Regions from separate parts of the Candidatus Palauibacter soopunensis genome, predicted to be linked through region 1. Evidence: riboswitches for the same ligand, from Rfam matches in the RefSeq annotation. Region 1 holds a riboswitch; each other region holds the start of a gene.

Region 1 (9,615 bases):
CTTCGGCGGCGCCAGCGGCGAGTTTGTCGGCGGCGTACTGCACCGCCTTGACGATGTTCACGTAACCGGTGCAACGGCAGAGATTGCCGGAGATCGCCTCGCGGATCTCCGCCTCGCTCGGGTTCGGGTTGTCCTCGAGGAGGGCGGCGCCGGTCATCAGCATGCCGGGCGTGCAGAAGCCGCACTGGAGGCCGTGCTTCTCCCAGAAGCCTTCCTGAAGCGCGTGCATGCCGTCGGCCCCGGCGAGTCCTTCGACGGTTCCGATCTCGGCGCCGTCGGCCTGCACTGCGAGGACGGTGCACGACTTCGTCGGTTTCCCGTCGACCAGCACGGTACAGGCGCCGCAGTGGGTCGTGTCGCAGCCGATGTGGGTGCCGGTGAGCCGCAGTTCGTCGCGGATCAGGTGGACGAGCAGCATGCGCGACTCGACCTCCATCGCGTGCGCCTCGCCGTTCACGGTGACGCTGATCGGATGTGTCGCCATCGCTCTACCCTCCGGCTCCGGCGCGCGCGAGCGCCTGGCGGATGGCCCTCGCGGTGAGCACGCGGGCCATGTTCCTCTTGTACTCGACGGAACCGCGCCGGTCCTCGACGGGCTCGGTCATATCGGCCGCGGCCTGGGCGGCGGCGGCGATGATCTCGTCGGCGTCGGGCGCCTTCGTGATCGCGTCACGAACCCTCTCGATGGCGCCACGCAGCCCGCTCGCCGGCACGAAGTCCGCGCCGAGGAGCGTCTCTTCTGCCGCGGTCGCGCGGATCGGCGCGAAGCTCAGGTTCGTGAGCGCCACACCCGCCTTCGTCACCTTGCCGTCGTCGTCCAGAGTCAGCTGCACGGCCGCGCCGGCGACCGCATAGTCGCCCACCTTGCGCTCCAGCTTGACGTAGGCGCCCCCGCTGCCCGCGGGCGGCACCGGGATGTGGAGTTCGGTGAGGATCTCGTCCTCTCCCAGCGCGGTCATGAAGAGGCCGTGGAAGAAGTCGTCGATGTCGATCGTGCGCTCTCCGCCCGGCCCGGTGGCGATGACGTGCGCCCGCAGCGCGAGCATCGTCGCCGGGTGGTCGTTCGCGGGGTCGCCGTGCGCGATGTTCCCGCACACCGTGGCGCGGTTGCGCACCAGCGGGTCCGCGATCACGCGGGCGGTGTCGATCAGGATCGGATAGCGCTCCACCACCGCCGCCGATTCCTCGAGTTGGGCCTCCGTCACGAGCGCCCCGATGCGGAGACATCCGTCCCGCTCCTCGATCGTGTCGAGCCCGGGGATGCGGCCGATGTCGATGATGTTCGCGGGCGCGGCGAGCCGAAGCTTCATCATCGGGAGGAGGCTCTGGCCGCCCGACATCACCTTCGCGTCGTCGAGTTCGCCGAGGAGGTCGATCGCGTCGTCCAGTTCGGCCGGCGCGTGGTAGTCGAACTGCGGGGGAATCATGCCTCTGCCTCCTTCGCCTGATTCTCGAGCGTGCTCGTGAGTCTTCCCACGAACTCCTGCAGCATCCGTTTGGACACAACCTGGGTCATGCCGCGGCCGAGTTGCGCGAGGATCCCGGTGACGGTCACGTCCGAATCCATCGTCACCTCGGACCCGCCGTCGGGCAGCGCCGTGACACGACTGTTCATCGTCATGTCGGCGGTGCCCATGCCGGCCTTGCCCTGGCCCCGAGCGCGGACGACCGCGGACCGCTCCTCTTCGTTCAACATGAAGGATACGGTCCCGGTATAGGCCGCCACGAGGGGGCCCACCTTGACGGTCATGCCGCCTTCCCAGGTCGTGTCGTCGATCTGCTCGGTGATTTCCGCTCCCGGCAGGAGTTCCGAGAGCTGCCGCGGGTCGGAGAGAATCCCCCACACGGTCGCGGCGGGCGCGTCGATCGTGAACCCTTCCTCGATTCTCATGGGCCTTGTTCCTCCATCGTCACCCGCCGGGAGCGCCTGCGATAAACCAGAACGACGTAGGCGATGACCGCACCGATCGATACGACCATGCCGATGTTCCCGTAGGTCGTGCTGACCTGCAGTCCGAGGAACAGCGAGAACGAGAACATCAGGTAGAGCAATGCGATCACCGCGACGTGCACGGCGACCCTCACCAGGCTTCTCAATGTCACCCCCTCGTGACTTGTTGCTGGAGATACGCCTCCGGCGAGGCGTCGAATCGCGTTCGGCACCCCTCGCAGCAGAAGTAGACGGGTGCCCCCTCGAAGACCGAGGACGGAGAACCCGAGATCGAGACGGTCATTCCGCACACGGGATCCGTCGCCTCGTCGTCGGCTCGCTGCCCGGTCGCCACTTCGTCCGCGGACGCGTCACCGGCCTCGACTGCCTCCGACTCCGTCGGTTGCGGCCCGAGCTGGACGATCTCCGCCAGAATGCTGACGGCGATCTCCTCGGGGCTCTCGGCGCCGATGTCGAGGCCCGCGGGGCCGCGCACGCGGGCGACGTCGCCGCCGCCGAGTCCCTGCGCGGCCAGAACGCGGCGCACTTCCTCCATCCGGGTGGGAGAGGCGATCACGCCCAGGTAGTCCGGGGCGGCGGCCGCCAGCTCCCCGAGCGAGCGCTCGTCACGCCGTCCCATGGTGGCGACGACTCCGTACAGCCTCCAGCCGCGGGGGCGTTCGGCGTAGCGCGCCGCCGTCTCCGCCAGATCGTCCACGACCTCATCGGCGGCGGCCGCCAGCGCCTCGTCTTCGGACGTCTCGGCGACGGTCGTGTACCCCATCGCGCCGCCGAGGCGCACCAGCGCCAGGGCGACGGGCGAACTGCCCGCCACGATCAGGACGGGAGCCGGAAGAACCGGATTAACGTGCACTTCCACCTTCCCTCCGCTGCTGCAGGACATGGGTACGGGGACCAGGCCGTCCGGCCGCCCGGGACTCGACCCGAAGGCGAGGAGCCTGGGCTCCCCCTGATCCAGCGTCTCCAGCGCGTGGCGGATCACCTCCGATCGCGTGCAACTGCCGCCGATCCAGCCGTGCATGACGCCGTCCGCCGAAATCAGCGCCATGTTGCCCGGCTTCCCGCTCGTGGGCCGCTCGCTCCGCACCACCGTCGCGAGCGCATACGGCTGCCGTTCGGCAGTCAAACTCGCGGCGAGATCCAGCAGGTCGCGTTTCACGGGAGATCGCTCGAGCGGGAGCCGACCCCGGCGAACTCCCTCCGCACGGCTTCGTATTCGTCCGGGCGGTCGAGGTCCCTGAGCCGGTCGGCCGGCCAGTCCACGGGGACCGCCCGCTTGTGGTGGCGGCGCACGACCTCGCGCCCGCACCCCGCCCGCATGCGGGATATCTCGCCGAAAAGGCCGCGGCCGTAGAGGATGGGCGGCGCGTTGACCTCGCCGTAGCGCGACACGACCAGCGGGGCGTCCATCTCCGCGTAACGCTCCACCAGCGTCCGCACCATGCGCGCGGTCACGAACGGCATGTCGGACAGCATCACGATGGCTGCCGCGCAGGCCTCCGGCACCGCGGCGATGCCGCAGGCCACCGATGTCTGGATGCCGGTCTCGTGATCGGGATTGACAGCCACGGTACAGTCGAGGTGCCGGACTTCGCGCTCGACGGCACGGCGCGCGTGTCCCGTGACGAGGATGACGGGGTCGAGTCCGGCTTCACCCGCGAGGCGGACCGCCCGGCGCACAAGGGTCTCTCCACCGACGTCCAGCAGGAGCTTGTTGCGCCCCATGCGGGTCGACGACCCGGCGGCCAGCACGATTCCCGCTACCCTGTGCTCTTCGGACATGGCTCCAGAATAGGCCGGCGCCGACCGCTACCGCGAGCCCGGAAGCCCGTGGCCCACGCCCCTGGGCGGGCCGCTATCGCTCGTAGAGCCCGCAGGCGAAGATGCCCGGTATCTCGAAGGGCAGAGGCCCGAGTTCTCTCGTGAACCGGTCGCCGAGGTCCATCATCGTGATGGCCTCCAGCGTGCGGAACCCCGCGCCGGCCATCAGTTCGCACATCTCCCCCGGGCTGTAGTCGGAATGCATCGGCTCGCCGCGCTTCGCAACGTATTTCCGCAGCGCCGTGCGCGCCTCGCGGTGTTCGGGCAACGCGGAAGCGTCGTCGAGCAGGTGGTCGAGCACGAACCGCGAACCCGGCGCGACGCCCTCGGCAATCGAACGGGCGGTCTCCGCGATGATGTCCGTGGGCAGGTAGTACGTGACGCCGAGAAGCGAGAGGAACGCACGCCGGGCGGGGTCGAAGGAGGATTCCGCGAGCGCCGCCATCACGGGCACTTCCCCGAGCTCCGCCGCGACGAAGTGGAGACCCGGCGGCCGTTCCACGCCCATGCGCTTCAGCCGCTTCCGCTTCATCGCCTGCATTTCGGGCAGGTCGAGCTCGAACACCTGCAAGTCCTCCATGAGGTCGGCCCGGCGCAGCGCGAACGAATCCATCCCGGCCCCGATGATCACGTACTGCGCGATCCCGTCACGGATGGCCGCCTCCAGCGCCTGCTCCGCGTAGCGCACCCGGATCAGCACGCCGAGCATGCCGGGCCGCAGCTTCCGCAGGACATGGTTGAGCAGGAACCAGGAGACGGGCCGGACCTTGATCAGCAGACGCAGGTGCCAGCCGCACAGGCCGAGGGCGAAGGGGTCCTCGACAAGGCGCACCCGGTCGCGCTGATGCAGGGCCCGCATGCCGGCGACGAGTTCGGCGGTCGTAGCTCGCGTCTTCATCTGTTCCGGTCACTCCGCGTGATGCGATTCACGGCGCGCGACGACGCCGGCCCCCGGCAAGGCCCCGCGCCACGGCGATGCCCGAAAGGATGACGGCGGCGCCCCCCAGTTGCTGCGGCGTGGGCGTCTCTCCCAGCCACATCCACGCCGTGGCGAGCGCGATCACCGGGACGAGGTTCTGGTACACCGCCGTCCGGCTCTGTCCGATCGTCTTCATGCCGCGCGACCAGAGCAGGTAGGCGATGGCGATCCCGAAGACCCCCGTGTAGGCCGTCGCGAACCAGATGCCCGGCGGGATCGAACTCCAGTCGACGCGCATCAGATCCGGGATCCCCATGATGACGATGACGGGGAGGGCGGCCCACAGCGTCCACCCCGTCACCTCCAGCGCCCCCCGGCGTTTCGTGATGCGTCGTCCGAAGACCGTGAACGACGCCCAGGAGAATGCGGCCCCGAGGACGAGCAGATCCCCGAGCCCGGCTCCTCCGACTTCCTGCGTGCCGCCGGTGATGAGAATCGCCATGCCGGCGATCGTCGCGGCGACGCCCAGGAGGATCGCGAGGCTGAACCGCTCCCGCCCGAGCGCGGACGCGATCAGGAGCACCCACACGGGACTCGTGGACAGGAGCAGCGCGGCGTTCCCGGTAAGCGTCAGGTCGATCCCGTAGATGAAGGTGGCCTGGAAGATCACGTGGCCTACCACCGCGAGTCCCAGGATCCGCGGCCACTCGCTCCGCGGAGGGAGGACCGGTCGCCCCGTGGCCCGGAGGAGGCACCAGACCGCCAGCGCCGCGAACGGGAAACGCACGGCGTTGAATGCGAGCGGATCGAGTTCCCGCAGGACGACCTTCACGACGGAGAAGTTGATGCCCCAGATGATCGCCGTGGCCAGGAGTCCGAGGTCGACCGTGAGGTCGCGCGCTCGCCGCCGGGAAGGGTGGCCGCTCGAAGAGTTCGTCAATCGCGCTCGCCGTGGGGAAAGGGACGAGGGAGCCCCCGGCCGAACACCGGGGAGGGAACGGCTGAGTATATTCCGGGAGTGCTCCGGGAGTCGACCGCCGAGCGTCGACCGGCTGGAATCGAGCGCACACGCCCTTGCGAAACGAGCGTCGCGATGAATGACGGATTCATGCAGCGGGCCATCGATCTGTCCGAGCGCAGCGTGGACGAGGGCGGCGGGCCGTTCGGCGCCGTCGTCGTGAAGGACGGCGAGGTCGTGGCGGAGGGGACGAACCGCGTGACGCTGGACAACGATCCCACGGCCCACGCCGAAGTCCGGGCGATTCGAAAGGCCTGCGAAATTCTGGGCACGTTCGATCTCGGCGACTGCGAGATCTACGCGAGTTGCGAGCCGTGTCCGATGTGCCTGGGAGCGATCTACTGGAGCCGGATCCGCCGCGTGTACTACGCGAACACCCGGGAGGACGCGGCGCGCATCCGGTTCAGCGACGAAGACATCTACGACGAGTTCTCCCGGCCGCTCGCGGAGCGCCGGATCGTGTCGCTCGTGCGGATCTCCTCCGCCCGGGCGCGGGACGCCTTCGAGCGCTGGATCCGAAAATCGGACCGGACGCCGTACTAGCGCCGCCGCATCCGTCGCGGCGCGGTTTGACATCCGACGGTCGCCCCTATAGAACTGCCCGCACGACAACTCATCGAGACCGGCTGAGGGACAGGCCCGTTGACGCCGGGGCAACCTGCGGGAAGTGGCATTCCCGCGAAGGTGCCAACTCCTGCGGTGGACTCGCATCCGCCGTGAAGATGAACCGCCCGCCGCCCTTCGAGGCGGTAGCCGCAGTCTCAGGGTGTCGAATCTCCGGAGTCCGATGAGGTGCACTCGAGACTCGGAGAGGTCATGATGACCCACCGCTCTGCCGCTCGCGTTGCCTCTTCCCCCGTCACACGCGCCGTGCGGGCGGGGCTCGGCGCCGACACCGCCCATCGGGCGATCATGCCGCCGATCCATCTCTCCACCAACTTCTTCTTCGACGCTCCGGGCGTGTACGCGAAGTACGACTACACGCGTACGGCCAACCCGACGCGCGATCTCGCGGCCGACACCATCGCCGAACTCGAGGGAGGGTGCGGTGCGGTCGTCACCTCTTCCGGCATGTCGGCGATCGCCGTGTCGACGCGCCTGCTTTCGGGCGGCGATCTGCTCCTGGCGCCCCGCGACTGCTACGGAGGCAGCTACCGCCTCTTCTCCGCCGAGGCGAGCCGTGGCGGGTATCGCGTCGAGTTCGTCGACCCGTGGGACCCGGCGTCGCTCGAACTCGCCCGCCGACTTCGGCCCCGGATGATCTGGATCGAGACGCCGAGCAACCCACGCCTGCGGATCACCGACATTGCCGCGTGGGCGCGGGTGGCGCGCGACATCGGGGCGATCTGCGTGGCCGACAACACCTTCCTCTCGCCCGTCAACCAGCGCCCCCTGGAGTTCGGCGCCGGTCTCGTCGTGCACTCGACGACGAAGTTCCTGAACGGGCACGGCGACGTGGTGGGCGGGGCGGTGGTGGCGGCGGACGAGGATCTGCTCGAAGAAATCGCCTGGTGGACCAACGTCATGGGCGTATCGGGGGCGCCGTTCGACTCGTATCTGACGCTCAGGGGGATGCGGACCCTTCACGCGCGCAGCCGCGTACACGAAGCGAACGCGCTCCGCATCGTGGATCTGCTGGACCGCAGCGACGTGGTCGCCCGCGTCCATCACCCGAGCCTGCCCGATCATCCCGGGCACGATATCGCGCGGCGGCAGCAGACGGGGTGGGGCAGCCTCGTTTCGTTCGAACTGCGCGGCGGACGAGCGGCGGTGGATGCCTTCGTGGACCGTATCGAACACTTCGCCCTGGCCGAGTCGCTGGGCGGCGTGGAGAGCCTGGTCGCGCACCCCTGGACGATGACGCACGCGTCGATGGATGAACCCGCGCGCCGGGCGGCGGGGATCGGCGAGGGGCTGCTCCGGTTGTCGGTGGGGATCGAGGCCTGCGAGGACCTGGAGGCCGATCTGGAGCGGGCGCTCGCCGCGGCTGACCGCCCGACAGCGTGCGCTGCCCGGGTGCGCGCGGCGCAACGTTGACCGGGAGCCCCGCATTCTCTAAGGTGCCGCCGCCGCCGACACGGCCGCTTTCCAGTCGGTCGGCGCGCCGATCCGCGGGAGGGAAGGGGAACCATGGCAAACCAGGTCGACGCCGGACGATCCAGGCGCCCCATGCGCCTGCTGGCCGGCGTCCCGGTCGCCCTTTCGCTCCTCTTCGCCGGCCTCGCCGAGGGCTCGCATACGCACGACGGCGCGGCCGACTCCCCGGCGGCGTGTGCGGTATGTGAACTGTCGCACAATGTGGGGCCCGTGGCGTCCTCGGCGACGCCGAGCTTCGGCGGGCCCGGTCCCGTACACGCTCCCGCGCTTCGCGGCCACCGGCTGAGTGCCCGGCCCGTCCAACTCCCCCCCCACCGCAGCCGCGCGCCTCCGCCTCCGATCTCTCTGTAGCGAAGAGCCCCTCCGCCGATCCGGAGATCGGCGGGAGACTTGTCGACCGTTGCGCCGGTGACGGCGCGGCAAACGCGAGAGATGGAGATCCATGCAGACCGCCGATTCGGGTGCGGGGCGACCGCCCCTCCTCGAGGCCCGCGGGCTCAGCAAGCGCTACGGCGCCACGCAGGCCCTCGATTCCCTCGACCTGGCCATCGAGCCGGGAGAGGTCTACTGCCTCCTCGGCCCCAACGGGGCGGGGAAGACCACGACGATCAACCTTTTCCTCGGCTTCGTGTCGCCGTCCGGGGGCCAGGCCCTGGTGTCCGGCATGGACGTGTCCACCCACGACCGGGAGACGAAACACAGGCTCGCCTACATCCCGGAACAGGTGATGCTGTACCGCAACCTCAGCGGGCTCGAGAACCTCGAGTACTTCGCCGCTCTGGGCGGGAAGGGGTCGCTGGGGCGCGAACGGCTCGCCGACATCCTCGTCGAAGCCGGCCTGCAGCGCGACGCGGTCGACCGCCGCGTGTCCGAGTACTCCAAGGGCATGCGGCAGAAGGTCGGCATTGCGATCGCGATGGCCAAGGAGGCTGACGCCCTCCTGCTCGATGAGCCGACGTCTGGTCTCGACCCCAAGGCCTCCAACGAGTTCTCGGCCCTGATCGAGCGGCTCAGGCATGGCGGCGTCGCGGTGCTCATGGCGACGCACGACCTGTTTCGCGCCAAGGAGACCGGGACGCGCGTGGGCATCATGCGCTACGGAAGCCTCGTGACGGAGCTGGGCACGGACGAGATCGGCCACGCGGATCTCGAGCGCGTCTACCTGGAACACATGCACGATTAGGAGGCGTCGATGGTTGGGCACAGCATCCGCCACATTATCCGCAAGGAATTCACCGACGTACTTCGGGACGGCCGCTTCCGGTGGTCCGCCGTCCTGGTGGGAGCGCTGCTGCTCGTCTCGCTGGGCCACGGGTGGGTCCAGGCGCGGGAGGCGCAGCGCGAGCACGCGGCCGCGCAGGGGACGGCCCGCGACCACTGGGAGTCGCAGGGCGAGAAGAACCCCCATTCCGCGGCCCACTACGGCATCTATGCGTTCAAGCCTCGCCTCGCGCTGTCCTTCGTGGACGAGGGCGTGGACCCATACACCGGGACATCGGTGTGGCTGGAGGCGCACCGGCAGAACGACTTCCTGCTGCGCCCGGCGCAGGACGCGACGGCTGCCCAGCGCATAGGGGCGCTCACGGCCGCGCAGGTGCTGCAGCACCTCGTGCCCCTGCTCATCATCCTGCTCGCCTTCGGCGCGCTCGCCGGCGAGCGGGAACGGGGCACGCTTCGTCAACTGCTCGCGACCGGGGTCGGGCGGCGCGATCTGGCGCTCGGGAAGGCGCTCGGCATCGCCGGCGCGCTGGCGCTGCTGCTGGTGCCGGCGGCGGCGGTGGGGGCGGCGGCCCTCGTCGTCGGGAGCCC
Region 2 (9,615 bases), on a different contig from region 1:
AGCGAATGACGGAAATTGTGGTACGTGAAGAGGCTGATGTTGTAGTTGCGGAACAGATTGCCCGGTCTGATCTCCCGGTACCCGATCCGACCTCCCACGTCGAGCCGTTCGCCCGTGGTGAGGAAACCGAAGTCGTTGACCTCGAAGCCGGGGGTTTGCTGGCCCACCCATGTGCCCCACGTCCAGTGCTCGCCCTCCTTCTCGAGCTGCACGCGCCAGTCGCTCCCGAACATGGACGTGGCCGTGGAGTCGACCGCGAGGTAGGTGGCGTCGGGGCGCTGGTAGTAGTGGGTTGGATTGCGCTGCAGCCGGATCAGCGCCTCATTCGACCCCTGCACGAGGCTGCCCGAGTAGAAGCCCCACAGGCGGTAGTCGCGGCCGCGGCGTCCGCCCCACTGGTGTTCGAAATCGAGCCCGAAGCTGAACGCCTCCGAGGGGAGGAAGTCGAACGATCCGTCCCCGGGCAGTTCCCGCTTCAGCCCGGTGCCGATGACGCCGACCTTGCTCGCGCCCCCGCGAAAGTCCTGCTGCAGCCTCACGACCGCATGCTCGGCCTGGGGTTCGGCGACGAACCGTCCCAGCGAATCGGCCTGCGCGAAGTACGCCTGCCCCATCTCACGTCCGGTCACGGCCGCCAGCGCGCCGACGGAGAGACCGCTCCGCGTCCGGCCCGTGAGCTTCGCCGCCCCCAGGATCGACGTCAGGTGGGGCTCGGCGTGGAAGTCCGCGTCCCAGGGCCCGGACCCCCGCGGCTCCCGCCCGATCCGCCGGCTGAAGAAGAGCGCCTTGCCGCCGCCCATGCGGCCGCCGCGCGAGCCGGCGAAGGTGAAGATCTGCGCGTCGCGCACGAAGAAGGGGCGCTTCTCGGGGAAGAACGTCTCGAAGGCCGTGAGGTTGATGACCTCGGGATCCACCTCGACCTGCCCGAAGTCGGGGTAGACCGTCGCATCGAGGCTGAAGGCGGAGCCGATCCCCATGCTCATGTCGAGGCCGCCGCGCGGCTCCATCTCGGTGCCGTCGAACAGCGGGTTTCCCGCCGCCGCCGGGGCGGTGTGGTACTGGGACACGGCGAAAGGCCGAACCTCGAACCTCCGGCTCGACCGCGGGAGCTGCAATCCGTCGATCGTGCCGAACTGGCTCACCCGCCCCCGGGCCGTGCGCGACTGCAGGGCGAAGTAGTCCGTCTCGTTCGTCTCGAGCCGCCGCCGCTCGAAGTTGATTCCCCAGGTCTGCATGCCGGGACGCGCTTCGTAGCGGATCTGGGAGAGCGGGATCCGCATCTCCACGGTCCACCCCCGGTCGTCGACCTGCACGGCGGAGTCCCAGATCGCATCCCAGTTCACGTCCTCCTGGGTGTCGCCGAACAGGTACCGGTCCGTCTCCGCGCCCGCGGCGCTGACCTCGAACTCGTAGCCGGTCAGCCCGTCCCGATTCGGATCGAGGGAGAGTTTGAAGGAATCGAAGGAACCGCGCTCATCCCGACGGGTGAGGCGCGCCCGGATCACGTTCGGGTCGCTTTCGTACATCCGCGCGGCGACGTAGATCGCCGCGTCGTCGAACACGACCCGCACCTCGGTCGGCTCGGACGGCTCCGCGCCCTCCAGGGGCACGCCCTGGACGAAATCGGTGATGATGGGGGCCGGCTGCCACGCCTGATCGTCGAGGCGCCCGTCGATCGAGAGCGCCCCCTCGCGACGCACCGCGTCCACGGCCGCCGGCGCCACGCCGCCCCGGAAGACGGTCGCTTCGGGCCCTTCGGGCGGCGAGAGTCCCTCCTGCTGCCCGGAAAGCCCCCACCCCGCCCCGTCTATCGCGAGAGCCGCGAGGACGAACGCCGCGCGGCCCGCTCCATGTCTGCATCCCATATCAGCCGAAACACACCCCGCCGTCAGGTTGTTTAAGCGGACGCGCCCAAAGTTTCCCATTTTGTCGCGCGCGCGCTAGTTTCGATCTTCCGGAACGTACCGGACGTGGTGATTTGAGGCGGATTGCAGCCACGTAAAACAATCGCTAAAGAGCCACGCCCCGGGCGCGATTCTTTAGCGGCCGGGCTTTTTTTGGGGTGAACGCCGTGTCCGAAGGGCGAAGAAAGCGCGTCGCACAGATTCGGGAAGCGCTCGACCGGCGCATTCTCCTGATGGATGGCGGCACGGGAACGATGATCCAGCGGCTGGGCCTCGATGAGGCGGCCTATCGCGCGGGTCCGCTCGCGGATCATCCGCAGCCCCTGTTCGGGAACCACGACGTGTTGTGCCTCACCCGTCCCGACGACATCGAGTCCCTGCACCGCAGCTACCTGGAGGCCGGGGCCGATTTCATCACGACGAACACGTTCAACGCGCAGGCGATATCCCAGACGGACTACGGCATCTCGCCGGAGCACGGCAACGAGCGGCTGATCCACGAACTCAACGTGGCGGCCGCGCGGCTCGCGCGCCGGGCGGCCGACGACTTCACGCGCGACGCTCCGTCCCGCCCCCGCTTCGTGCTCGGGAGCCTCGGCCCGACGAACCGGACGGCGTCCCTTTCGCCGGACGTGGAGAACCCCGCCTTTCGCGCCGTCACGTTCGACGAACTGGCCGCGGCGTACCGCGCCCAGGCGGAGGGGCTGCTGGAGGGCGGCGCCGACGTGCTGCTCGTCGAGACCGTGTTCGATACGCTCAACGCGAAGGCCGCGATCTACGGGATCCTCGAACTCGGCGCGGAGCTTGGCGAGGCGCTCCCCATCGCCGTGTCGGGGACGATTACGGACCTGTCCGGGCGCACGCTCTCGGGGCAGACGGTCGAGGCGTTCTGGCTCTCGATCCGCCACGCGGACCCCCTCTTCGTCGGCCTCAACTGCGCGCTCGGAGCCGAAGAACTCGAGCCCTACGTCGCGGAACTCTCCGCCGTGGCCGACGTCCCCGTGAGCTGCCATCCGAACGCGGGGCTCCCGAACGAGTTCGGGGGCTACGACGACACGCCCGCCCAGGTGTCGGACCTGCTGGGCAATTTCGCCGACCGCGGACTCCTCAACGTCGTCGGCGGCTGCTGTGGGACGGAGCCGGACCACATCCGGGCCATCGCCGAGCGCATGGAGGGCGTGCCGGCACGACAGGTGCCCGTGATCGAGCCGCTGCCCCGGTTCTCGGGACTCGAGCCGCTCGCGATCCGGCCCGACACGCTGTTCGTGAACATCGGCGAGCGCACGAACGTCACGGGTTCGGCCCGCTTCGCGCGTCTGATCCGGGAGGACGACTTCGACGAGGCGGTCGAGGTCGCGCGCGACCAGGTCGTCAACGGGGCGCAGCTTCTCGACGTGAACATGGACGAGGGTCTCCTCGACTCCGAGGCCGCCATGACGCGCTTCCTGAACCTGATTGCGGCGGAACCGGACATCGCCCGCGTACCGACCGTCATCGACTCCTCGCGCTGGGAGGTCATCGAGGCGGGGCTGAAGTGCACCCAGGGAAGGGCGGTCGTGAACTCGATTTCGCTCAAGGAGGGGGAGGAGGCGTTTCTCGAGCAGGCGGCCCTCATCCGCCGCTACGGGGCCGGCGTCATCGTCATGGCCTTCGACGAGCGGGGGCAGGCGGACACGGTGGACCGCAAGCTCGAGATCTGTGCCCGCGCCTACCGCCTCCTGCTCGGCGCCGGCTTCCGTCCGGGGGAGGTCATCTTCGACCCCAACGTCTTCGCGGTGGGGACGGGCATCGCGGAACACGACGAGTACGGGGTCGCCTTCATCGAGGCCGTCCGCCGGATCAAGAGCGAACTCCAGGGCGCGATGACGAGCGGCGGAGTCAGCAATATCTCCTTCTCCTACCGGGGGAACGACGCCGTGCGGGAGGCGATGCACACCGCCTTCCTGTACCACGCGATCGCGGCCGGACTCGACATGGGGATCGTGAACGCGGGGCGGCTTCCGCTCTACGACGACATCGACCCGGAACTGCTCGAAGCGGTGGAGGACGTCCTGCTCGCCCGCCGGCCCGACGCTACCGAGCGGCTGACGGATCTCGCGGGCCGGATCCGGGACGAAGGGGTCGAGACCCGGGTGGACGACGCCTGGCGCTCGGAGGGCGTCGAGGCGCGGCTCGAGCACGCCCTCGTGGAGGGGATCGTCGAGCACATTGAGGAGGACGCCGAGGAGGCCCGTCTCCTGTACGGCAAGGCGCTCGAGGTCATCGAGGGGCCGCTCATGGCCGGGATGAACCGCGTCGGCGACCTGTTCGGCAGCGGGCGCATGTTCCTGCCGCAGGTCGTGAAGTCCGCCCGGGTCATGAAGCGGGCCGTCGCCTTCCTCGTCCCCCACCTGGAGGCGGAAAAGGCGGCAAACGCGACCTCGGCCGGAGCGGCCCGGAAGGGGAAGGGGACGATCCTCCTCGCGACGGTGAAGGGGGACGTCCACGACATCGGGAAAAACATCGTCGGGGTCGTGCTGCAGTGTAACGGCTACGACACCGTGGATCTCGGCGTGATGGTGCCGCCCGACCGCATCCTCTCGGAGGCGCGGACCCGCGGCGTGGACGTGATCGGGCTCAGCGGCCTGATCACGCCGTCGCTGGACGAGATGGTGCGGGTGGCGAGCGAGATGGAGCGGCAGGAGTTCGAGGTGCCTCTCCTGATCGGAGGTGCGACGACCTCGCGGAAGCACACCGCGGTCAAGATCGAGGAACGGTACTCCGGAGCGACCGTGCATGTGCTCGACGCTTCGCGGGCGGTCGGGGTCGTGGGAAAACTGCTCGGCGACGACGGCGGGGCGGACTTCGTGGAGCGGACGCGCGCCGAGTACCGGCGCGTGCGCGACGAGTACCGGGATGGGCGGCGCCCGCTGGCCACGCTCGAGCGCGCCCGCGCGAACCGGCTCTCGATCGATGCGGCGTTGGCGGTGCCGCCGCCGCGGGAACCCGGCGTGCACGTGTACGATCCGTTCCCGCTGGAGGAACTCGTCGACTACATCGACTGGACGCCCTTCTTCCAGACCTGGGAGATGAAGGGGCGCTTCCCCGGGCTGCTCGACCATCCCGAGCGCGGGCCCGCGGCGCGCTCGCTGTACGACGATGCCCGGCGGCTGCTCGACGAGATCATCCGCGACGGGTCCCTGACGGCGCGCGCGGTTGCGGGGCTGTATCCGGCCAGCGCGCGCGGGGACGACCTCGTCCTCTTCTCCCCGGATGGCGGCGGCCTCGAGTTGCTCCGGGTTCCGCACCTCCGGCAGCAGATGGACCGCTCCTCAGGCGCGAACGTCAGCCTGGCCGACTTCGTCCTGCCCGAGACGGCCGGCGCCACGGACTGGAGCGGCGCCTTCGCCGTGACGGCGGGGATCGGCCTCGAGGCGCTCTGTGCCCGCTTCGAGGCGGCGATGGACGACTACGGGAGCCTGCTTGCGAAATCGCTCGCCGACCGGCTGGCGGAGGCGCTGGCCGAACGCCTGCACGAGATCGTGCGCGTCGATCTCTGGGGGTACGCGTCGGACGAGGCGCTGGACAACGAAGCCCGGATCGCGGAGCGCTACGCCGGGATCCGTCCGGCCCCCGGCTATCCGGCGTGTCCCGATCACTCGCAGAAGGCGCTCCTCTTCGACCTGCTCGACGTGGAGCGTCGGCTCGGGATCACGCTCACGGAGAACTACGCCATGCACCCCGCGGCATCGGTGTCCGGCTGGTACTTCGCGCGGCCGGAAGCCCGGTACTTCGGTCTGGGCCGCATCGGGCTCGACCAGGTGGAGGACTACGCCGCGCGCAGCGGGATCTCCGTGGCCGAGGCGGAGCGGCGCCTCTCGCCCAACCTCGCCTACGACCGCGATCCGGTCCTGGAGGCGACCGCATGAGCGACCGGCTGCGGGAGTGGATCGAGGGAGACGGGGTCCATCTGATCGATGGCGCCATGGGGACGGTGCTCTACGAGAGCGGCGTGTTCGTGAACCAGTGCTACGACGAACTGAACCTCACGGAGCCCGACCGGGTGCTGGGCGTCCACGCCGACTACGTGCGGGCCGGGGCGCAACTCATCGAGACCAACACCTTCGGCGCGAACCCCGTCAAGCTCGAGCCGTTCGGCCTCGAACCGTCCGCGCACGAGATCAACGTGGCGGCGGCGCGCCTGGCCCGGCAGACGGCCGGCGGGCGCGCCGAGGTCCTCGGGGCCATCGGTCCGCTTGGCATCCGCATCGAACCGTGGGGCCCCACGTCGGTGGATGAGGCGGCCGACCTCTTCGGGAGACAGGTCGCCGGGCTCGCGGAGGGCGGCGTCGACGGTTTCATGCTCGAGACGTTCTCCGACCTCGACGAACTCCTGCAGGCGGTGCGGGCGGTGCGGAAGGTCGCGGGGGCGGCGCCGGTCTTCGCGCAGATGACGTTCGGAGACGCGGGCCACACGGAGTACGGTGCCACGATCGAAGCCGCGGCAGCCGCGCTGGAGCTGGCCGGCGCGGACGTCATCGGCCTCAACTGTTCGGTCGGTCCCTCCTCCATGCTGTTCGGGGTAGAGCGCATGGTGGCGGCCACGTCGCGGCCGGTGTCGGCGTTGCCCAACGCGGGGCTGCCCCGCGACATCGGCGACCGGAAGATCTATCTCGCGAGTCCCGAGTACATGGCCCGTTATTCCCGACGCATGGCGGCGGCGGGCGCGCGCTTCGTCGGAGGCTGCTGCGGCACGTCGCCCGAACACACGCGCCTCACCGCGACGCTGCTCGGGACCGACGGCCCAGGGCCGGCTCGCGTGTCGGTCTCCGCTCCGAGCGAGGCCGCCGGCCGGTCGGCGACCGAGCCGCCGCCGCTCGCTGGCCGCTCCGCACTCGGACGCCGTCTCGCGCTCGGCGAGTTCGTCGGGGCGGTTGAGTTGACGCCGCCCCACGGGTGGGATCCGAGTGATCTGGTGGCGGGAGCCGGCCGGCCCCGCGACGCCGGCGTGCACGCCGTCCACATCGTTGACGGCCCGGCGCACCGGAGCCGCATCGCCTCGCTCCCCGCCGCCATCGTCATCGAGCGCGAACTCGGCATGGAGACCGTCCCGCACTACAGCTGCCGCGACCGCAACATGCTCGGCATGCTGAGCGACCTCCTCGGCGCCGCCGCGGCCGGCGTCCGCAATGTCTTCCTCATCACGGGCGACCCACCGCGCGGCGGCCCCTACGACACGGGTGGCGTATACGATATCGACAGCATAGGACTCACGAACATCGTCCGGCAGTTGAACCTCGGGCTCGATCCGGGGGGGAGTTCGATCGGCGCCCCGACCTCGTTCGTGAAGGGGGTCGCCGCGAATCCGGGCGCCGTCGACCCGGAGGAGGAGATCCGGCGTTTCGCCTGGAAGGCCGAGGCGGGCGCGGATTTTGCCGTCACGCAGCCCATCTTCGATCCGGAGAAGTTCCTCGCCTTCGCGCGCGAGATCGAAGGCTTCGGTGTGCCGCTCCTCGTGGGTCTCTGGCCTCCGCTATCGCTGGAGAACGCCGAGTTCCTGGCGCACGAGGTGCCCGGAGTCGACGTACCGCTCGACTTGCTGGAACGCATGGCGGGCGCGCAGGCGCGAGGCGCCGAGGCGGCCGCGCGCGAAGGCGTCGCCGCCGCGCGCGCGGTGCTGCAAGCGGTGCGGCCTCATGCCGCGGGCGCCCTCATCAGCACCCCCGGAAACGACGTCGACCGCGCCGCCGCCGTGTTGCGCGACGCCTGATTCTCAGGTAGCGCGGAGGCGGCTCGCCAACGCGTTAGCGAGAGCTTCGCTGCCAGCGCAGGTCGGATCGCTCTCCTCCGACGCGTGGCGCGCCCGTCAGCCGGCCCCGTCGAGCGCCTGCAGCTTGGCGCGCGCGTCGCGGGCGGGTTCGAACGCTTCGTCGGCGGGTTCCCAGGCCGCGAGGGCGCTGCGCAGGTGTTCCACGGCGCCGGACATGTCCCCGCGTGCTTCGAGTACCCGCGCCATCTCGAGGTGGGCGTGCGGGTCCGCGGGTCGCAGGCGGAGCGCCTCCCTCAGTTCCGCTTCGGCTTCCTCCAGCCGGCCCGCCTTTCGGAGCGCGGATCCGGCCTGGCGGTGCATGTTCCGGTCGCCATCCAGGGCCATCGACTCCCGGTAGTTGAGGACGGCCGACTCGTAGTCGCCGGCGAGTTCGTCGATCCGGCCCAGATCGCCGGTCAGCATGGCGCGCTGCAACCCGACGTCGAGGGTCTCCATCGCGTCGAGAGCGGCGTCGTAGGCGGCCCGGGCCCGGCTCACGTCTTCCGCGCCGAGCGCGACGTGAATCCTGAAGTGGGGGACCGAGAAGTCGGCGATGGGCGGCTGAAGCGTGGCCTCCAGTTCCTCGAACAGGGCCTCGGCGTCGTCCTGCCGCCCGGCGTCGACGTAGAGGTCGATGAGTTCAAGCCGATCCTCCGCCATCAGCGCGGGCGTCATCACGGCAGCGAGCGCGTCGAACCGGGCGTCCGCCGTCCGGATCGCGTCTTCCATCTGCCCGCGGAAGCGGTAGTACGCGACCATCCCCTCCAGCGCCTCGGCCCGCTGCAGCGCGCCGCGCGCCAGGTCGAGCGCCCGGTCGTGTCCCGCCAAGGCCTCATCAAACCGCCCCACAACGAGATCGAGCGACGCGAGTCGACTCGCCAGTTCCGGTCGGACCGGTTCGATGATGATCGCCCGCTCCAGGTATTCCCGTGCGGTATCGTGCGCCCCGCTACGCCGCTCGAGCCCGGCCAGGGCCACGTAGCCAGTGTGATCCTCCGGGAACCGTTCCACGTATCGCGCGAGCGTCTCCCGCGCCTCGTCCTGCCTCCCGAGTTCGAGTTGAGCGTCGGCGATCTGTCTGAGAAGCGAGTGCTCGGCGGGGCTCACGCGGTACAGCCTTTCCAGCGTCCGGATCAGCCCCTCGAGGTCCCCGCGCAGCAGTTGAACGAAGCTGTAGTTGCGGAGCGCGTTTGGATCCTCCGGATGGAGTTCGACCCACATCTCGACGACAGCCCACGCCTTCTCCGGCTGCTGCGTGAGGAAGTAGTAGTCCGATTTCACGAGGAAGTGGAAGCGCTCCGGCAGCCGGTACAGGTGGTCGACCGCCGCCTGGATCGCGGGAACGGCCTCCGCGGGACGGTTGCTGGCCAGCAGCATGACGGCGAGCTGGTGCTGAGCCAGCGTGAACGTCGGATCGAGTTCGGCCGCGGCGCGCACTTCCCTGAGCGCGGCCCCCAGGTCCGGCGGCTCAACGAGTACTGCCGCCGTGCCACGCCCGTAGGCTTCCCATGCGGCGTCGGTCGCGGTCAACCGCTCACGCGCGGGGAGGTCTTCGACGCCGTCTCGATCCGGAATACCGAGACCCTCGGCGAGCGCGACGGACATCTCGTCGACGAGCCCCAGGATATCCGGCCCTTCGTGCACCGTCGCGCTGATCTGCGAGCCGCTCGCCGTCTCGTGCAGGGTCAGCGTGATGCGGTAGCCTCCCTCTCCGCGCTCGATCCCGCCGCTGGCGATGAAGGCCGCGTAAACCTCCTCCGAGACCTCGCGTTTGAGCGCCAGCGGTACGTCGAGCAGGCTGGGGAAGCCGCGTTCCCACAGGCGCGTGGTGAACAGGGCGGCAGGAATCGGTTCGAAGAACTCGTCCGCGCTCAGGTCCACCTGCATGGCCATCGGCGCCATGTAGGCGAGCCACGTCTCGTC
Region 3 (9,615 bases), on a different contig from region 1:
GATGTTTCCCTCGACCTCGAGGTTGAAGAGGTCCGCGCCGTGCTGCGCGTCGTCGAACTCGTACGCCACGGTCTGGTACAGCGGCACCGCGACGGCGTGCGTGGTGGGCTCGGACTCGTATCCGAGGTGAATCGCTACTGTTTCGTCTCTCATTGGTCTCAACCCTTTCGTGAGATCGATTGCGACTGGATCAGGCCCGAACGCCGGGCCGTGAACTTCCGTGTACCTGGCCGATGCTCATCGGTGCGGAACCCGGATCGGGGTGCCTCGCGCGTCAGCGGACTCTCGCGCGAGACACAACTCGGCATTGAGCAAACAGGCGCCGGCGGCGCCCCGGATGCCGTTGTGCGAGACCACGGTCATCGCGAGGTCGTGTGGCGGCGCGGCACGAATCCTTCCGACGCTCGCCGCCATCCCTCCGGCCGCGCCGATGTCCAGGCGCGGCTGTGGACGGTCGGGCTCCGACCGCACGATGAGCGGTCGCTCGGGAAGCGAAGGCAGACCCGGCAGGGATGGCGGGCCTCTGAACTCGGCGAGCGCCCGCGCGGCGTCCCCGGGACTCGCGGGCGATGCGAGCTTCAGAAAGACGTTCGCGGTGTGGCCGTCGAGCACCGGTACGCGGTTGACGCTCGCCGCCACGGGAATATCGGTCCCCAGGATCTTGTTGAGTTCGGGACCGATCTTCTCCTCTTCGCCCGGGATCCAGGGAATGGCGTTCCCTCCGATCTGAACGGAGCCGATCCCGTGGAGCCCGGCGCCGGTGACGGCCTGCAGCGTGACGATCGTGGCCGACTCGATGCCGAAAGTCTCCTGGATGGGAGCCAGCGCCAACGCCAGCCCCGCGACCACGCAGTTCGGGTTGGCGACGAGGCGGCCCCCCCGCTCCGACCACGGCTGGGTCGCCGTGAGAGTCAGGGCCTGCGGGTTCACCTCCGGCACCAACAGCGGCACGTCCGCTCGCAGCCGGTGCGCCGAGGCGTTGGTGCATACGGTGTGCCCCGCTTCGGCGAGCGACGGTTCGAGCCGGTGCGCCACGCGCGAAGGGAGCGCGGAGAGCACGAGCCGGCAGGGCGGCCGCTCGACCGCCATGCGCAGGGGCAGCGGAACAGCCTCCGCGGGAGGATCTCCTCCGAGACTCCACCGGACCACGTCGCCGTACCTCTCGCCCGCATGCGTCTCGGACGCGGCGACCGCCGCAAGCCGGAGCGTCGGGTGGCCGTCCAGCATCCGAACGAGCCGCTGCCCGACGATCCCGGTCGCGCCCAGGACGGCCACGGGCACGCGTTCATTCGACGGATGGGTCAGGCGCATCGGGCACGCTCCTCTCCGCCATGGCCGGTGTCGGGCGGCGGGTCGTTTCTGCCGACCCAGGTGCCCGTGCCGCCTGGAGCCGCCACCCTGAAGGCGACCCGGTGCCGCTCGGCGAAGCTCAGCGCCCGGTCCTGAACGACTCCGGCGCCCGTTCGCCGGGCCTCGCTCCACGATGTCCGGCGGATCGGCTTGACGTGCGGGAACCGTTTCGGGTCGGCCGGGAAGATCCCATCCACATCCTTCACGAGACGGACTTCCGCCGCGCCGAGCGCGTGTGCGAGGAAAAGCGCCGTAAGGTCCGAGCCTCCCCGCCCGAGCAGCGACGTGATGCCCGTGGCGTCGACGCCCACGAATCCGGGAAGGACGATCACGTCGTGCGTGGCCAGGGCCGTCTCGATCGCCCGAGCGTCCACGTCCACCGGCTCGGCGGCCCCGAGCGGCCCCCGGGTGCGGATCGGCAGGCGCGAGAACGACATGCCCACCGCACGCACGCGCCCCGTCACCAGGGCGAGGTGCAGCAGGGCGACGGACGCTTCCTCCCCGGGCGCGAGGAGAGATCCGATGAGGTCGTCCGGGAGCGAGGGCGCAACTTCGCGCGCCGCGGAAAGAAGATCGTCGGTGGTGTCCCCCATGGCCGACACGACGGCAACGACCTTCGCGCCGGCGGCGACTTCAGCCCGGATCTCCTCGACCGCCAGCCGGTATGCGGCCGGATGCGCCAGCACGGATGAACCGAATTTGAGTACGTGAACGCGGCGAACTTCGCGCAATGAAACGCCTCCCCCCGAGTCTCGATTCACGCTCAGCGGACTCCGGAGAAGCGACGCCCTGGGAACTGCAGCTGCCGTGCAATGAAGCGCGGCGGGCGACTCATCTACCAACGGATTACATCCGTCGCAGGAGTTGGCACATCAGTGGAAGAGCCACCTTCCACAGGTTGCCCCGGTGTCTTCGGGCCTGTCCCTCGACCGGTCTCGATGAGCGTTGTGGGCGCGGAGGCTACAGGGTCGTGGGCGGCGCGTCAAGTTTTGGCGGGCGAAGCCGGGCGAGAGGCGCCGCGCGTGTTTCTTGACCGCCGTTGCCGGACCCATTAGGGTCGGCCGCTACTCATCGAGACCGGCTGAGGGACGGGCCCTTTGAAGCCGGGGCAACCGGGGCGCAACGCCCAGCGGTGCCAACTCCTGCGGACCCCGAACACGGGTCCGAGAGATGAGCGTCGGACCCGCACGGTCGGTCGGCTGCTCCGGAGTTGGCGTCGCGAACCACAGACGCGAGCCGAAACGGAGACACAGCTTGAACGCCGTACTGCCGGAGGGTCGGAGGGGCGCCGTCGCGATGCCGGCGGCGTGGAGACCGGAACTGGAGGCCGGGATCGACGCCTGCTTCCGGGTGCGCTACGAACTCGCCGGACCCGAGGGCGCCCCGCTGCTCGTCGCGATGGGGGGGATCTCCGCCGACCGCCACGTCTGCGCCAACGCCCTGGACCCCGCGCCCGGCTGGTGGAGGAAGCTGGCGGGCCCGGGTCTGGCCATCGACACGAACCGCTGGCGGCTGCTCGCGATCGACTTCCTCGGATCTCCCGGGACGTTCGAGTCGCCGGATCGGATCCATCTCACGCCCGGAGACCAGGCGGACGCCGTCGCGGTCGCGCTGCGCCACCTCGGTGTCGAACGGGCCCACCGCATGCTGGGCGCCTCCTACGGCGGCATGGTCGCGCTGGCGATGGGGATCCGCCATCCCGCCCGCCTCGACGGCGTCGTGCTGATCGGCGCGGCGCACCGCGGCCATCCCCAGGCCATCGGAATCCACGCGGTGCAGCGCTGGATCGTCGAGTTCGCGCTCCGGCACGGCCGGGGGAGCGAAGGCGTGGCGCTCGCCAGGGCGCTGGCGTTCACGACCTACAAGTCCGCGGAAGGGCTCGACGCCCGCTTCCCGCACGACTGGGAGTGGGAGGATGGCGCCCCGGTCTACGCCGTCGGCCGCTACCTGGAGAAACAGGGACGGGAGTTCGCGGAACGGTTCGAGGCGGAGACCTATCTGACGCTGTCGGCTTCGGTCGACCTGTGCGACCTGCGTCCGGACGAACTCGGCGTCCCCGCCTGGCTCATCGGGTGGGAGGAGGACACGCTGGTCCCGCCCTGGCTGCTCCTGGAGACCGCAGGCCGGATCGGCGCGCCTTCTCGCCTGCGGATTCTGAACTCCGACGCGGGCCACGACGCCTTCCTGCTCCACGCGCCCGACTACGAGGAAGCCCTGAGGGAGAGTCTCTTCGCGACGGAACCGCAGGCCCTCGCGGGCTCAGCCGGATGACTCGCGGGTTCAGCCGGGCGCCGCCGCCGCGACGGGAAGCCGCACGCACGAAGGATATGCGGCGGTGTGCAGGACCGTGTTCCGCGCCGTCCGCATGCGCGTGCCCGTCCCCACGTCCTCCCCCGTGTTGAGGTTGCGGCTGAAGCGGGGGAAGCAACTGCTCGTGATCTGAAGCCTGATCCGGTGGCCGGCCCGGAACACGTGGCTCATCGGATAGAGCCGGATCCGGAACTCGGTGGCTTCGTTCGGCTCCAGAAGCTCCGTCCGGTCCAACCCCCCTCGATATCGCGCGCGCAGGATCCCCTCTGTGAATACGAATGATCCTCCCGCCGGATCGACGTCCGTCACCCGCGCCACGAAGTCCGTGTCGCGCGCCGAAGATTCAGCGTAGAGCACGACCTCGACCGGCCCCGTGACCTCGAGATCGTCCTCCAGAACCCGCGAGGTGTAGACGAGCACGTCGGGCCGCCGCTCGAGCGGCGCCTGCTCGACGGGGCCGCCCCGCATCGGCGTCTCGGCGTGGGTCGTGATCAGCCGGGAAGAGAGATTGCCCCCGAGTGAGGGCGCCGGATCGCGCGGATCGTACTCGAAGCGGTCCGGCGGCTCGTCCCCGGGAGGCTCCGGATCGAGCCGGGCGTCGTCGCCCCGGTTCGCGCGCCCGCGGCTGTGCAGATACCAGGGCACTTCCTCCGTCCCCGGCGGCGGCCACTCCGCGCCCTCCCGCCACCGGTTGGCGCCCGTCGTGAACCAGCGCAGCGGCGGGTCTTCGCCGATCCCGTCGTCCACGCCGCGAAGCTGCCAGTCGAACCAGCGCCGCTCCTCCTCCCGCACATCCACCCAGGCGTCCGGGCCGAAGTCGAGGTCCCCGACCGTCCTCGTCTCCGGGACCTCGTGCGACCAGGGCCCGAGCAGGCTCCGGCTCTGCGTGCGGGCGCGCGGGGTCGCCGCCCCCGACATCCCCTCGTGGATGCGAAGCAGGGACCCCGGATACGCGTCGTACCACCCGCCCTGCTGAAACACCGGCGCCGTGACGCGGTCGTATTGGTCCGTGACCCTGAGGCGCCGCCAGTACTCGTCCCGCGTCGGGTGTTCCAGCCACTCCCGCCAGTAGGGGATCTTCCGTCCGATCGCGCGCTCGTCCATCTCGATGAGCGGCAGATGGGCCCAGAACTTCGGGTTCTGAAACAGGCGCGCGGCCTGCGGGCCGGTCACGATGGCGAGGTTCGTCTCCCAGATCACGGCCGCTGCGAGCGAGAGGAGCAACTGGAAAGCCCCGCCCAGGTAGTGACAGTCGCCGAAGTGGTCGTCGCAGATCACGTGCGACGCCATGCAGGTGAGGTGCGGGCTGCCGAGCGGCGCGCTGAGCCACTGCGTGAGCCCGCCGTAGCTGCGCCCCCACATCCCGATCTTCCCGTCGCACCACGCCTGCCCCGCCACCCACTCCAGCGTGTCGTGCCCGTCCTCGATCTCGGGGAGATACGCGTGGAACACGCCCTCGGACTGGAACCGGCCGCGACAGTCCTGGACCACGAACGCGTACCCGCGCTCGGCCCACCAGACGCCGTTGTCGATGAACACGTCCCGGCCGCTTTCGTACGGCGTCCGGGTCAGGATGGTGGGGAAGGGACCTCCGGAAGCGGGCAGATAGACATCCGCCGAAAGCCGCACCCCGTCCCGCATCCGCCCCCGCACCCCATGCAGCAGCCGCACCTCCCGCGGGGATTCGGGCACGCTAGGTCGGGATGGCGGCGAGGACCTCGGACGGTTCGGCGCGCGCCGTGTAGTCGGGGTCGGCGGAGGCGTAGACGATGGTTCCGTCGCGGTCGATGACGAAGGTGGACGTGAGCGGGAGTTCCCAGGACTCGTCGCCGTTGAAGCGGGCGAGGTCGATGCCGAGCCCGTCGCGGTACAGGGTGCGCAGCTCTCCGTCGACGGTGAACGTCAGGCCGTAGTCGCGCGCCACGCCGAGCCCGAAGTCGAGGAGGACGTCGAACTCGATGCCGTCTTCCTCGATCCAGCCGCGGGCGAACTCCGGGAGCTGCGGGGAGAGCGTGACGAGACGGCCCCCCTTCGCCCTGATCTCTGGGAGAACCGATTGAAGAGCAGCCTGCTCCTCGCGGCAGTACGGTCACCAGCGGCCCCGGAAGAAGCTGAGCACCACGGGCCCCCGCTTGAGGAGCGTCGCGAGCCGGACCGTGGGGCCGGCCACGCTCGGGCGGGCGAAGAGCGGCGCCCGGTCGCCCACGCCCGGGACTCGGTCGAGGATGCCGGAACTCCGCAGCGCCTCCGTGCCCGCGGCCATGACCTCCGTCGCGGCGGCGGGACGCGCGGCCTCCTTCTCTGCGCGGATCCCGGCGAGTCGCCGGTTGAGCGGCCCGCTCACCGCGGTGCTCCCCTGAGTCCTCCCGTGGCTCGCCGACGCATCACGGCGTGCCGGCGCGCAGGCGCCGCTCCCAGAAGTCGAGTTGGGCCGTGCGGAGTTCGCTTCCCGCCTCGACCGTCGGCCCCAGCACGAGATGGGCCTCGGAGTCGCGCGTGTAGGCCGGCCACGGCGGCAGCCCGGGACCGTTCGGATCGCCGTTCGCGGCGAAGTTGACCCAGTAGGAGGACATCGTCTCCGCCAACCGGCGGTCCACCGCTTCCCGTTCGCCTGGACCGACGTTGCCGAAGGCGTACACGATCTCGGCCGCGTGGTACGACTTGAGATAGTCCTTCGCGGGCCCCGGCGGCTCGTGCGTGAAGTAGTAGAGCCACGCATCCGCGCCGGCGGCTTCCGACGCCCGCGCCCACGTCCGCATCTGGATGCCGAACAGGGCGTCGCCCCGGCTTCGCATGAAGGCGTCGAAGATCTCGCCCTCCTCCTTCACGGGGTAGGCGGCGTCGAAGCTCTCCGCATCGTCGCCGACACGGCCCGCGACCCACTCGCGCCACGCGTCGAGCGTCTCCGGCACGGATCTCGGGGACGAGAGGGAGGTCATCTCATCGGCGTTGAACCCGACGAGCACCGGGACGTTGTTGTGTGCGCCCCCGGCGAACGCCGTCGTCACGTCCGTCGGCAGCACCCAGCCGTCCACGTTCTCCGCCGTCCTGAAGCCGCGCCCGGCCGGCGTCTCGAGCCCCGCCATCACGCTCGCGGCGGAGAGCCGCCGCATGTCCTCCAGCGTCTCCGCCCCGAGCGCCCCGAAGAACGCCGCGCCGATCTCCTCCGCGGAGCGTCCGCCCTCCGGCGCCTCCGAAAGGCGCATCATGGGCCCGAACCGCCCCCCGCTCTGCCCGATGGCGCGGTGGAAGAGTCCCGCCGCCAGCGGCGTCGCCATCAGCGTGTTCACGCTCCACGAGCCGGCCGACTCGCCGAAAATCGTCACGCGGTCCGGGTCGCCGCCGAAGCTCGCGATGTTGTCGCGCACCCACTCGAGCGCGGCGACCTGGTCGAGGACCCCGTAGTTGCCGGACGATCTGTGTTCGGATTCGGCCGTGAGGAGCGGGTGCGAGAGGTAGCCGAACGGTCCGAGCCGGTAGTTGATCGTGACCACGACCGCGCCCTTCTCCGCCAGTGCCGTCCCGTCGTAGATGCCGGTGGAGCCGGACCCCCGCGTGAGCGCGCCCCCGTGGATCCAGACCATGACCGGCCGCCGCTCCGAGGCGTCGGCGGCTCCGGTCCAGACGTTCAAGTACAGGCAATCCTCCGCCGTCGGGGCGGGGGGACCTCCGAAGAACGAGCCCGCGCCGTAGGGGGTCTGCATGCACTCCGGCCCGAAGCTCTGCGCGCGCAGCGTCCGCCGCCCCCACGCTTCGACCGGCTGGGGCGGCTTCCAGCGCCGGTCCCCCACGGGCGGCGCCGCGAAGGGAATCCCCTTGTAGGAGCGAATCCCGTCGACGAGGAGGCCGTCGACGTTCCCGCTGGCGGTCTCGACGCGGGTCTGCTGCGCGAGCAGCGGCGCCCTGAAGCCACCGACGGCCAGGGCGACGAGCAGGACGCGGGCCAAAGTGCGAACCGGATGAGCGCGAGAGTCACGACGCATGCGAGGCTCCGGAATCAGGAGGGAGGCGAGGGGCTGGCCGGGGGCGGCATCTCCCCGTTCCAGCGGAAACGCTTGAGCGAGATGCGTCCCCACTTGTCGAATTCCACCCCTTCGTTGGCCAGCAACTGGTACTGGATCATCTCGGAGTACGAGTCGCCGCGGGGGCTGATCTCGCCGCGCGCGTTGATCACCCGGTGCCAGGGCAGCGGCCGGTCGGAGGCATAGAGCGCGTAACCCACGAGACGGGCCTGTCCGCCGAGTCCGGCGAGCTGCGCGACCTGCCCGTAGGTGGCGACGCGACCGGCGGGAATCCGGGCGACGACGTTGCAGATGCGCTCGTGGAGGTCCGAAGCCATGGTGGTCGTCACTCGCTACGTGGCCGGGGGTCGTGTCATCTTCGAGAACAGTTTCGAACGCGTGAATCTTGGGGAGTGGGAACCGATGGACAATTCTCGGCCGGGCCGCGTCTTCGCATTGGCCGTAGCGCTCGCCGCCTGTTCCGGAGGCGGAGACGCGCCCGCGACGCGGGTCGCCGACGGCGGAAGCATGCCGGAAGGATCCGCCGCCCTCGACCGCTTCGCGCAGGACCCGGACGATCCCTCCGCGGCCCCCGAACCGACGTTCGAGGTGCGGGTCGAGACGGACCTCATGGTCCCGATGCGGGATGGGGTTCGCCTCGCGACGGACCTCTATCTGCCGGTCGAGTCCGCCGACCGCGGCGACCGCCTGCCCGTCGTCATGATCCGGCTGCCGTACGACAAGGCGTCCTATCGGGCCGGCGCGATCTCTCCGGCGCGGTTCTTCGCGGGACACGGATACGCCGTCGTCGTCCAGGACGTGCGCGGCAAGTACGCGTCGGAAGGGGACTATCTCCTGTCCGCGGCGGACCGCGAGGACGGTTACGACGCCGTCGAGTGGGCCTCGACCCAGCCCTGGTCGAACGGGAAGGTCGGAACCTTCGGCTGCTCCTACCTCGGGGAGAACCAGACGCAACTCATGGCGCAGCGCCACCCGGCGCACGCCGCCGCCATCCCGCTCGCGGCCGGCGGGGCGGTCGGCTCGGCCGGCGGACGGTACGGCTACTTCGGCATCTTCGAGGGAGGCGCCTTCGGGCTCTCCGCGAGCTTCGGCTGGTTCCGCGGCAACGGCCGGAAGCGGCCGGGGGGCGAGCCGCCGCCGCAGGTCGAGATGTTCGCCGCGCTCCGCGAGCTACCCACCGTCGACCTCATGCGGAAGTACGGCCCGCCCGACCGGGACACGGACTGGGAAGAGGTCATGAGCACGCCGCTCGCCGACGAATGGTGGGACGGACTCGGATACCTGAGCGACGCCGACCGGTTCGACACGCCGGCGCTCCACGTGAACTCGTGGTACGACCTCGGCGCCAACGAGACGCTCCAGCAGTGGCGGATGATGCAGGACAACGCGGTGAGCGACCGCGGCGGCGCGCACCAGTACGCCATCCTCTCTCCCACCAGCCACTGCATGTCCGAGCGCGCCACGGAAAACACCGTGGTCGGGGACGTCGACTTCGGCGACGCCCGCCTGCCGTACCGTTCCCTCTATCTCGCCTGGTTCGACCACTGGCTGAAGGGCGTGGACAACGGGGTCACCGACATCCCCCGGGTCCACTACTACGTGATGGGCCGGAACGAATGGGCGTCCGCCGACACCTGGCCGCCCCCCGGGGCCGAGATGACCCGCCTCTATCTCCGCAGCGAGGGCAACGCGAACACGCGGCTCGGCGACGGCGTCCTGTCCACGGAGGCCCCCGGCGAGGAACCCGCGGACCGGTTCGTCTACGACCCCGCGGACCCCGTCCCCTCCCGCGGCGGATCCGTCTGCTGCACCGGGAACCCGGATGACCAGCCCGGCGCGTTCGACCAGTCGGACATCGAGGAACGCGAGGACGTCCTCGTGTACACCGGCGATCCGGTCGGCGACGGCGGCCTCGAGATCGCGGGCCCGCTCG

The links. A riboswitch is a leader RNA that binds a small molecule or an ion and turns the genes downstream of it on or off. The one in region 1 is predicted to bind S-adenosylmethionine.
Region 2: linked by a shared signal. The riboswitch ahead of metH (methionine synthase) and the one ahead of metB (cystathionine gamma-synthase) in region 1 are both predicted to bind S-adenosylmethionine.
Region 3: linked by a shared signal. The riboswitch ahead of RN901_RS01780 (hypothetical protein) and the one ahead of metB (cystathionine gamma-synthase) in region 1 are both predicted to bind S-adenosylmethionine.

The regions. Positions count from the first base shown of each region.
Region 1 is NZ_CANPVT010000038.1:5,008-14,622, forward strand. It holds gene RN901_RS10270 (2Fe-2S iron-sulfur cluster-binding protein) at 1-484, opposite strand, end outside; gene RN901_RS10275 (xanthine dehydrogenase family protein subunit M) at 489-1,427, opposite strand; gene RN901_RS10280 (SRPBCC family protein) at 1,424-1,891, opposite strand; gene RN901_RS10285 (hypothetical protein) at 1,888-2,085, opposite strand; gene RN901_RS10290 (XdhC family protein) at 2,100-3,110, opposite strand; gene RN901_RS10295 (nucleotidyltransferase family protein) at 3,107-3,733, opposite strand; gene RN901_RS10300 (SAM-dependent methyltransferase) at 3,807-4,670, opposite strand; gene RN901_RS10305 (EamA family transporter) at 4,699-5,631, opposite strand; gene RN901_RS10310 (nucleoside deaminase) at 5,785-6,252, shown strand; SAM riboswitch class I at 6,320-6,438, shown strand; gene metB (cystathionine gamma-synthase) at 6,529-7,746, shown strand; gene RN901_RS10320 (ABC transporter ATP-binding protein) at 8,249-8,989, shown strand; gene RN901_RS10325 (ABC transporter permease subunit) at 8,999-9,615, shown strand, end outside.
Region 2 is NZ_CANPVT010000052.1:190,754-200,368, reverse strand. It holds gene RN901_RS13240 (DUF5916 domain-containing protein) at 1-1,865, opposite strand, end outside; SAM riboswitch at 1,961-2,034, shown strand; gene metH (methionine synthase) at 2,072-5,812, shown strand; gene RN901_RS13230 (bifunctional homocysteine S-methyltransferase/methylenetetrahydrofolate reductase) at 5,809-7,653, shown strand; gene RN901_RS13225 (tetratricopeptide repeat protein) at 7,750-9,615, opposite strand, start outside.
Region 3 is NZ_CANPVT010000002.1:342,369-351,983, forward strand. It holds gene RN901_RS01770 (O-acetylhomoserine aminocarboxypropyltransferase/cysteine synthase family protein) at 1-153, opposite strand, end outside; gene asd (aspartate-semialdehyde dehydrogenase) at 238-1,311, opposite strand; gene RN901_RS01780 (hypothetical protein) at 1,302-2,111, opposite strand; SAM riboswitch class I at 2,179-2,295, opposite strand; SAM riboswitch class I at 2,416-2,527, shown strand; gene RN901_RS01785 (alpha/beta fold hydrolase) at 2,605-3,621, shown strand; gene RN901_RS01790 (CocE/NonD family hydrolase) at 3,631-5,352, opposite strand; partial or broken gene RN901_RS01795 (redoxin domain-containing protein) at 5,354-5,737, opposite strand; gene RN901_RS01800 (hypothetical protein) at 5,750-6,004, opposite strand; gene RN901_RS01805 (carboxylesterase family protein) at 6,045-7,643, opposite strand; gene RN901_RS01810 (MGMT family protein) at 7,658-7,999, opposite strand; gene RN901_RS01815 (CocE/NonD family hydrolase) at 7,998-9,615, shown strand, end outside.